Regions from separate parts of the Methylophaga sp. UBA2012 genome, predicted to be linked through region 1. Evidence: predicted binding sites of a transcription regulator. Region 1 holds the regulator's gene; each other region holds the start of a gene.
The links. Region 1 encodes PhoB, which activates phosphate uptake and scavenging genes when phosphate is short. Its sites were predicted from a motif close to GNNTGTCATAAAACTGTCANAT; they were not measured.
Positions count from the first base shown of each region.

Region 1 (2,210 bases):
TCAGGAAGAAAAACGTTTATTAAGCGCATTACGCAGTGAGCTGAATATGTTGCTCGATAAAAAACAAAAATCAGCGGCTGATTACCAGCGCATCACTCAGTTATATAGCTCAATTGACCGTGAAAAAGACACGCTCAAAAAAGCCAAAAAAGTATTGAAGAAAGAAAAGAAAAGTCTTTACGTCAAACGCGATATTGTTAAAAAAATTGTTACAGCCTGGTTAATCACTGTCCCTGCTGCCGCAGTATTAGCCGCGTCATTGTTTTACATGATTAAGGGAATTATGAGTTAAAACAACGGCATGTGTTTTGACATAAAACTGTCATAAAGCCACATTTTCCAGCGGAAATTGTGGCTTTATATTTTTCAGATAGTCTATAAAGTAGCCTGCAATGGTAATAAAAACACGGTTGTTACGAAATTGTCATAATTCAGAGGTAAGATACTCGGACTATGATTGAAGAAATACTGGGATGAATTTATGGCTACAAGCGTATTAGTGGTTGAAGATGATGTCGCCATCAGGGATATGTTGACGTTCACCCTGAAACAGGCCGGTCTGACTTGCGAGTCGGTTGGTGATGCAGAATCTGGTTTGGACTTATTAAAAAATAACCAACCCGATATGATTTTACTCGACTGGATGTTACCTGGCATTGATGGCATTGAGTTTATTCGTCGTCTGCGTGCTAACGAGTTTTTGGCCAATATTCCCGTCATCATGCTTACTGCCAAAGGTGAAAGCGAAGACATGGTCAAAGGTCTTGCTGTTGGGGCTGATGATTACGTCAATAAACCTTTTTCACCACCCGAGCTTATCGCTCGTATTAAAGCGGTATTACGTCGCTGCCAGCCGCCCGAAAATGAAGATGCTCAGAAACTCCAGTTTGGCAATTTAGTGCTGGATACAAAAAGTCATCGTGTCACTGTTGATGATGTGCGTGTTGAATTAGGGCCTACCGAGTTTCGCTTATTACACTTTTTCATGAAAAATCCTGAACGCGCATATGGTCGCTCACAGTTACTGGATTATGTCTGGGGCGATACCGTGTACATTGAAGAACGTACCGTCGATGTCCATATACGTCGTTTGCGCAAAGCACTTGAGCCAACAGGCCATGATCAATTTATCCAGACCGTTCGAGGTGTTGGATACCGTTTTTCAGTCGATTAAGCGAACTGAAATATGCAATGGGATAATTGGCGGCTACTGACACTAGTCAGTCTGGCAGGTTTTGTCGGGCTGTTATTTGGTCAAATGATGGCGTTTATGTTTGTTGCCACTTTGGCCTATGCTTTGTGGCTTCAGCATAACTGGTACAAACTCTGGTATTGGTTACAAAAACCCAAAAAACGTCGCTCGCCCAGTGCAGAAGGGGTCATTGATGATGTCTGTCGTCAGATTGAGCAGATGCGTCAACAAAATAGTAATCGGAAAAGAAAACTAACCGGATACCTTAAACGCTTTCAATCAGCAACAGCCGCCTTACCGGATGGCATCGTTGTCTTGGGTGAGTTTGGTGAAGTGGATTGGGCAAATCAGGCCGCTCGAGAGTTATTAGGCGTACGCTGGCCCCGGGATAACAATGTCAGGATCAATAATCTCATTCGTGAACCTGCTTTTCAGCACTTACTGGAAAATCATATCCACCTCGGCGGCACGACGACGGTCAAATCACCGCTGAATGAAGATGTGCAGCTGGAAGTCAAGCTGGTGAACTACATGGGCTCGGGCCGCTTATTGATTGCCCGTGATATTACCCAGACCATCAAACTTCAGCGTATGCGTCGTGACTTTGTTGCTAATGTTTCGCATGAACTAAAAACACCTCTAACCGTTTTACGAGGTTATCTGGAAGCGTTTACCGAAGAGACCGATCCGGAACAGTGGAAAATGGCTCTGCCAGCAATGCGTCAGCAAAGTGAACGTATGCATTTGATGATTAAGGATTTATTGGTCTTATCTCAGTTGGAGACTGGAGAAAAATCATTACGTCGTATTCCTACTGATGTGGACAAGTTGCTGCATTCCATCATTGAGGATGCCAAGGCATTGGAGCACTACCATGAGCATCAGTTCAGTCTCCATCTGGAAACAGATAAATGGTTGATTTGTGATTTGGGTGAAGTACGAAGTGCAATATCTAATCTGGTCTTTAATGCGGTGAAATATACTCCTGCGGGTTGCAAGGTCACACTCAGCTGGCGCG
Region 1 is NZ_DDCG01000007.1:7,635-9,844, reverse strand. It holds gene B2248_RS06475 (inorganic phosphate transporter) at 1-292, shown strand, start outside; gene phoB (phosphate regulon transcriptional regulator PhoB) at 482-1,174, shown strand; gene phoR (phosphate regulon sensor histidine kinase PhoR) at 1,187-2,210, shown strand, end outside.

Region 2 (2,210 bases), on a different contig from region 1:
CGATCATCAGAAAAGGACTGTCACTCATCGCTTTCCACATGGTTTTTCGAATATCGTTACTCATCTATATCTCCTTGACAGTGGTAAATTCAAATTCAACTAAAGATAGCAATGCACATGTTTGTATAGTGTGAAATGCTTTTTATTCATGTCATTAGATTTTGCACACAGCTTATCTTTAGATGAATCAACGCATTGATCAGTGCGACAACTGACGACGGCGATGATTCCTGATAATCCTTTCACTCTTAAATAAGACATACATTTATAGAAATATAATTTTATGCATGGTCATAATTTTGATTGTTCTGATCGAATAATCTGTTCAGATAATGGGAGGTAATACAAATCCTCAGCAAGTTTTTGACCGTCATTAAGCGTCCATTTTATTAAGTCTCGAACTTTTTCTGTTTTTCTAGGATCGCTGTAGTCTTTACGTATCAAAGCCCATATATATGTCACGATTGGATAGCCATCAGGATCACTAATTGATGAAGCACGTTCCTCAGATTCAGGGTACTGCTCATCATTAAAACTGACTTGACCTGATTTAATGTCAGGCAAAAGAAACTTTCCATGTTTATTCTCTAGTCGTGCCATTTTTAATCCAAGTTGTTTTGCAAAGCCAAACTCAACATAACCAATACTGTTTTTTGTAATAGATAATCGTTGAGACACGCCTTCATTCCCCTTAGTTTTCATCGCCTTTCCCGGCCAGTCTATGACTTTATGGGCACCGAACGTGTTTTTCCATTCTGGGCTGATTGCTGAAAGGTGTTGAGCAAAAGCATAGGTTGTACCGCTGCTATCGGAACGCGTAATGAGTTGAATATGACTTTTCGGCAAACTGATATCAGCATTAGCAGATTGTATTCGAGGGTCATTCCACTGGGTTATTTTCCCAAGGAAAATATCTGTATATACATCTCTTGGTAGGTTTAAAGGTGTATTAACTCCATCAATATTGTATGCAATGCTAATCATGCCAGAGGTGATAATAATCTCTTCATACCCCTCTTTCAGGCGACTGGATTCTGCTGTGTTGATAGGGGCATCTGTTGTTCCGATATCGGCTTCGCCAGTTATGAACTGTTCAATGCCTGCTCCACTACCGATCGAATGATAAGCATATTGGGTGCTTTGATCTCGTATTTTGTATTTCTCTAATACATTCTCAAAAAATGGGCGAGCAAAGGTGGAGCCCGAGATAACAATACTCTTGGCAGCATTATCAGCATTCGTCGTGACCGACGAAGAGGATTCGGAACCACACGCTGTCAAACCGAGTGAAGTGAAGACAATACCGATATAAATACTATTTCTAATAAACGATTTCATGACTATTCCTTTATTTGTGGTGAGCATTTCAATAGCGTTGCTGAGAATTGAGTAGAAGGAATATATATATGTCATGTTACATATATATGAAATTTCATATATTAGTTTGCTCTTAATGTTATACTACAGAAATCATTATATTTATGCGGTTTTATAGTTTTATTTTATGTGTAATATTAATGAAATATATATCAAATATCATATATTTAATCGACCAGCGAAACTGAATAGAAATGCAAAAAATTTGTTTCCAATGCCAAGAAAATCCTGTTTATGCTTATCTGGCTACTTTATTGTTGAATAAAGCAGGCGGAAATGACTTCCGAGGATATTGTCATGACATCACATTAGATACTGAGGTGTCAGAGGCAATAGCTTACTCAAAGCTAATACCTCATCAAACAACACCTATGAGTCTCACCGAACAATACGATTTCTCAATCCAGTTATGTGATAAACAATCTGAGAGTTGTCCTCAGAACGATGGCAGCTCCAAGCAACTGTGCTGGCATCTAGATATTATATCTCTTCCACAAAATATGGCTTCTTGGATTTCTGTCATAAGAGAGCTGAGTAACCGTATTCATTTATTTACCTTAGTTAAGTCCAAACCTGGAATAGAGTAATGAGCCCAATAGATTTTTATAAATGTCTCTCCGATGAAACTCGTTTACGTTGCATTTTATTAATTTACAAACAAGATGAGCTGTGTGTTTGTGAGTTGACTGAGGCGTTAAATGAAATCCAACCTAAAATCTCAAGACATTTAGCTCAACTCAGAAATTGCGGACTTATACAGGATAGACGTCAGGGACAGTGGGTCTTTTATCGTATCAGTACTGACCTTCCTCTCTGGATGGTATCTGTCATTT
Region 2 is NZ_DDCG01000010.1:73,322-75,531, reverse strand. It holds gene B2248_RS08995 (pyridoxamine 5'-phosphate oxidase family protein) at 1-64, opposite strand, end outside; gene pstS (phosphate ABC transporter substrate-binding protein PstS) at 292-1,365, opposite strand; gene B2248_RS08985 (hypothetical protein) at 1,572-1,964, shown strand; gene B2248_RS08980 (metalloregulator ArsR/SmtB family transcription factor) at 1,964-2,210, shown strand, end outside.
Region 2: pstS (phosphate ABC transporter substrate-binding protein PstS) is a predicted target of PhoB. The motif match lies at 1,412-1,433, and genes of this name have one in related genera.

Region 3 (2,210 bases), on a different contig from region 1:
GTTGCGAACTTTCTCAACAACGTTTTCTGGTAATGGGATATAGCCCATAGATTCAGATGATTCTTGACCTTTCGTTACCATGTATTCAATCAAGTCACGCATGGCTTTTGCTTTATCATCGTCTTGATTTTTGTAGACAAGTAACCAAGTGAAAGTAGCGATTGGGTAGGCATCATCACCTGCTGGATCCGTTGCCCATCCGCGTAAGTCTGGTACATCGCTACCTGGCAGAGTTGTTGATGGGAAAGGAGTAGTCGCTAATGCTGCAGCACCACTTTCGCTACCTGCACTCACAAATTTACCTTTTTGGTTTTCAAGAACAGCGGTTGGCATTTTAGTCAGTTTGGCAAAACCATATTCGATATAACCAATTGCACCTGGAGTTTGTTTGATTGTGGCTGTTACACCGTCATTTTTAGGCGCTTTAACAATGGTGCCTGCACTTGGCCAGTTCGGAGATTTAGAACCACCCACTGCTTCTTTGAATTCACTGTTGATCGCTGATAAGTGGTTAGTAAATACAAAGCTAGTACCACTTGAATCAGAACGAACAACGACAGTGATTTTTTCATCAGGCAGTTTCACGCCAGGGTTAGCTGCTTGAATTTTTGGATCATTCCATTTTGTAATTTTACCCATGAAGATTTCAGGATAAACGTCACGAGGCAGTTTCAATTCTTTGATGCCGTCTAAGTTGTATGACAGAACAACTTCACCGGCAGTCATTGGCAATAAAATAGCGCCTTTTTTCACTTGTTCGATTTCGCTGTCTTTCATCGCTGCGTCACTAGCAGCAAAATCAACAGTTTCATTGATAAAGTCTTGGATACCTGCACCACTACCTTTTGATTGATAGTCAATACGCACACCATCAGTTTGTTTGCTGTAGTCCTTGAACCATTTGTTATAAAGTGGAGCAGGGAAGCTGGCACCAGAACCATTTAATTTCAGTTCGGCATGGGCGACAGTTGATGACATAGCACCAACAAGTGCAGTAATAAGAAAGACTGACTTTGCATTTTTTGCAAATAGTTTCATAGAAACTCCTGACTAGTTAATTAAGCAATAAAAATCTTTAACTCGATAAGAGTAACGACCTTAAGTTAAAGATTTATGACAAAAGTAAACTTAGTCAGAAATTTTTATATTGAGATAGAGGGTTAACGCTGAATTCTTAATAAAATTAATAAAGTAGATGCTATTTTAGTAGCCTACATTTTATATATTTCATTTTCTGGAATGCATACCGTTTCATAAAATGAATATAAAAATATGAGGTTAGATTAAAAAGAGCGCCATATATAGGCGCTCTATTACAACATTAGAACGATTTATACGTAACAATCTGTTGCTAAATAGCGAACATCAGAAAGCTGTAGGCAATCCATACAAAACCAATTGTTGTAACAATAAAGCTGAGCGCGGAGAAAATTTTCCAAATAGCTTTATTCCAGAAGTCGGTATCAAAGGCAGCGATGACAAAAATCGTCGGATTGGTAAATCCACCAACAGCAATGCAAAGGCATGCGATCTTTGATAGCTCAATATTGGCGCCTGAAGCTGCACCGTAGAAACCCAAACTAAACAATGCCATAAGCGCATAGTCAACATGCGCTCTGATCATGGTTTTATAATCCACTAAAAAGTCGCCATCAATCCCTTTTATAGGGAACCAGCGAGCAAATGTCATTAACCATGCAGATAAAATCAAGGCTGTAATCATGGCGACAGCACCCAATAACAAAACATTCATTTCTCTCTCCTTATTGTTGGAGAGCGTATTAAAAATGTTTAGATGATATTGAGCAGCTGATAATTACCCCAGATTTTCGGGCAAGTTTCCCAGCATTTGATATGAGAACGTTTGTCACGTCCACAGATAATGAGGAATAGGGTGCTTGAATGTTTTTTGTTTAAAAGTGGCGCGCCTGACAGGAATCGAACCTGTGACCCCCAGCTTCGGAAACTGGTACTCTATCCAACTGAGCTACAGGCGCGTGAAGTTGAGCCGAAGATTATACGGACTTTGCTGATAATCTGCTACGGCTCAAGAGGTGTTTAGCCAAGAGAGTCGTTAACACCCTCTTGGCCGCTCAAAATTAAAACCGTGGATTAATTTTTTCTAATTTCCAGATATCGTTGTTGTACTCTTCCATGGTTCTGTCGGTAGAGAACATACCACTGTTAGCACTGTTCATAATACTCATTGC
Region 3 is NZ_DDCG01000003.1:175,575-177,784, reverse strand. It holds gene pstS (phosphate ABC transporter substrate-binding protein PstS) at 1-1,038, opposite strand, end outside; gene B2248_RS04060 (hypothetical protein) at 1,352-1,753, opposite strand; tRNA gene B2248_RS04055 (tRNA-Arg) at 1,921-1,997, opposite strand; gene B2248_RS04050 (glycogen/starch/alpha-glucan phosphorylase) at 2,100-2,210, opposite strand, start outside.
Region 3: pstS (phosphate ABC transporter substrate-binding protein PstS) is a predicted target of PhoB. The motif match lies at 1,101-1,122, and genes of this name have one in related genera.

Region 4 (2,210 bases), on a different contig from region 1:
GTGGATTCGGGTAATCCAGATAACAATTCTTTATCCGTAACATGCTTTTTCCAACCGTGTGTCGCATCCATCAGATTTTCTTCAAACTTAGCACTCAATTCGGTCAGTTTTTGCGTGATATTTTTATATTCATCGCGATCGGCCTGATTTAGCTCAACCCCGGATAAACGGAAATCCCTGACCGCATTATCAATGACTTTTTTCTGAGCCGTATCGAGTGACTGATAAGCCTCACTCTCAGCCAATTGTTTATATGCGCGATACAGGTCTTCATTCTGACCCAGCTCGGTACCGAACTCACTCAGCATAGGCAAACACGCATTGTAGGCTTTTCTTAACTCATCAGAATTCACCACTGAATTCATGTGACTCACCGGCGACCAGACACGATCAATTGATACATCGATATCTTCCATCGGCTCGACAAGGGTTTCCCATGTCGGATGACTGACTTGAGTGAGTAGTTTATCTACTGCTTGCCGAGCCTGACTGATGGCTTGCGTCACCGCAGGCTCAACATGCTCAGGTTTAATCTCAGAGAAAGGCGGTAATACATAATTTTCTAATAATGGATTGCTCATTGGGCGTCTCAATTTTGGCTGTTGTTTAATGATACGACAATTAATTCAATAAGTTATCGTCATCATTCTGCAACATAACATTCATCATGCTGCAATATTTATTCGATAGTGTGCCCTCAAAATACTAAGGAAACGACACATTATGCAAACACAAGTGAGTCATAAAGAGAAGTTAAAAGTTCGCAGCGTCTGGATTTCTGATATCCATCTGGGATTTCGTGGTTGCAGCGCAGACTTTTTACTGGATTTTTTGCATAAGGTCGAATGCGATTATTTATACCTGGTAGGAGATATTGTTGACGTCTGGGAAATGAAAAAACGTATGTTTTGGCCTCAGGCACATAACAACGTTGTTCGTACCTTATTAGGTAAAGCAAAACATAACACCAAAGTCATCTACGTACCTGGCAATCATGATGAGTTATTGCGTGACTTCAATGGCGCGGTATTCGGTAATATCGAAATTCAAAATGAAATGATTCACACCACGGCGGATGGTAAAAAACTGCTGATTCTGCATGGTGATCAATTCGACAGTGTGGTCAAAATTTCTCCCTTACTGGCAAAATTAGGCGGACGACTCTATGACTATCTGCTGAGAGCGAACCGGCTTGTTAATTATGTTCGCCGTAAAATGGGTTTCTCTTATTGGTCACTGGCAGCATTCTTAAAACATAAAGTGAAAAATGCGGTGCAGTACATCAGTAATTTTGAAGAAGCGGTGGCCCATGAAGCAGCCAAACAAGGAGTTGATGGTGTTGTTTGTGGTCATATTCATCGCGCAGAAATCACCCGTATTAATAATGTTGATTACTTCAACTGTGGTGACTGGGTAGAAAGCTGTACAGCTTTAGTTGAGCACCCTAATGGCAAAATGGAAATTTTGTACTGGGCCGACATCATCGAACAACCACAAGCCATCGCTCAGGCAGCCTAATGAAAATCGTCATCATCACCGATGCCTGGGAACCCCAGGTAAATGGGGTGGTACGCACCCTGAAGCAGACCCGTAAACATTTAATCGAGCTGGGTCACGATGTTCATCTAATTACCCCTGAACAGTTTAAGACTGTCCCCTGCCCGACTTATCCGAGCATTCCATTATCGTTATTTCCAGGCAGAAAGGTTAGTAAATTACTCGATGCCTATCAGGCTAATGCCGTCCATATTGCTACTGAAGGTCCTTTAGGGATGGCAGCAAGAAGATGGTGTATTAAAAACGATGTGCAATTTACCACCTCTTATCATACGCAGTTCCCTGAATATGTCCGTTTGCGCCTTCCCATTCCATTGAGCTGGAGTTATGCCTGGTTTCGACGTTTTCATGGCAAAGCCGTCCATACACTGGTTCCAACAGCCTCTCAAAAGCAACGTCTGATTTCTCATGGTTTCAAGAATGTTGAAGTATGGGGACGAGGTGTGGACACAGATATATTCACACCTGATAATCCAAAACAGCTTGGTTTAACCGGTCCTGTATTTATGAATATGGGACGCGTGGCTATTGAGAAAAATATTGAAGCCTTTCTGCAGTTAGACATTGACGGTAATAAGGTGGTGGTGGGTGATGGCCCGGATCTCGAACACCTGCAGCAAAAATATCCTGACGTTACCTTTACTGGAGCTAAA
Region 4 is NZ_DDCG01000003.1:123,023-125,232, forward strand. It holds gene prlC (oligopeptidase A) at 1-581, opposite strand, end outside; gene B2248_RS03785 (UDP-2,3-diacylglucosamine diphosphatase) at 724-1,518, shown strand; gene B2248_RS03790 (glycosyltransferase family 4 protein) at 1,518-2,210, shown strand, end outside.
Region 4: B2248_RS03785 (UDP-2,3-diacylglucosamine diphosphatase) is a predicted target of PhoB. The motif match lies at 636-657, and genes of this name have one in related genera.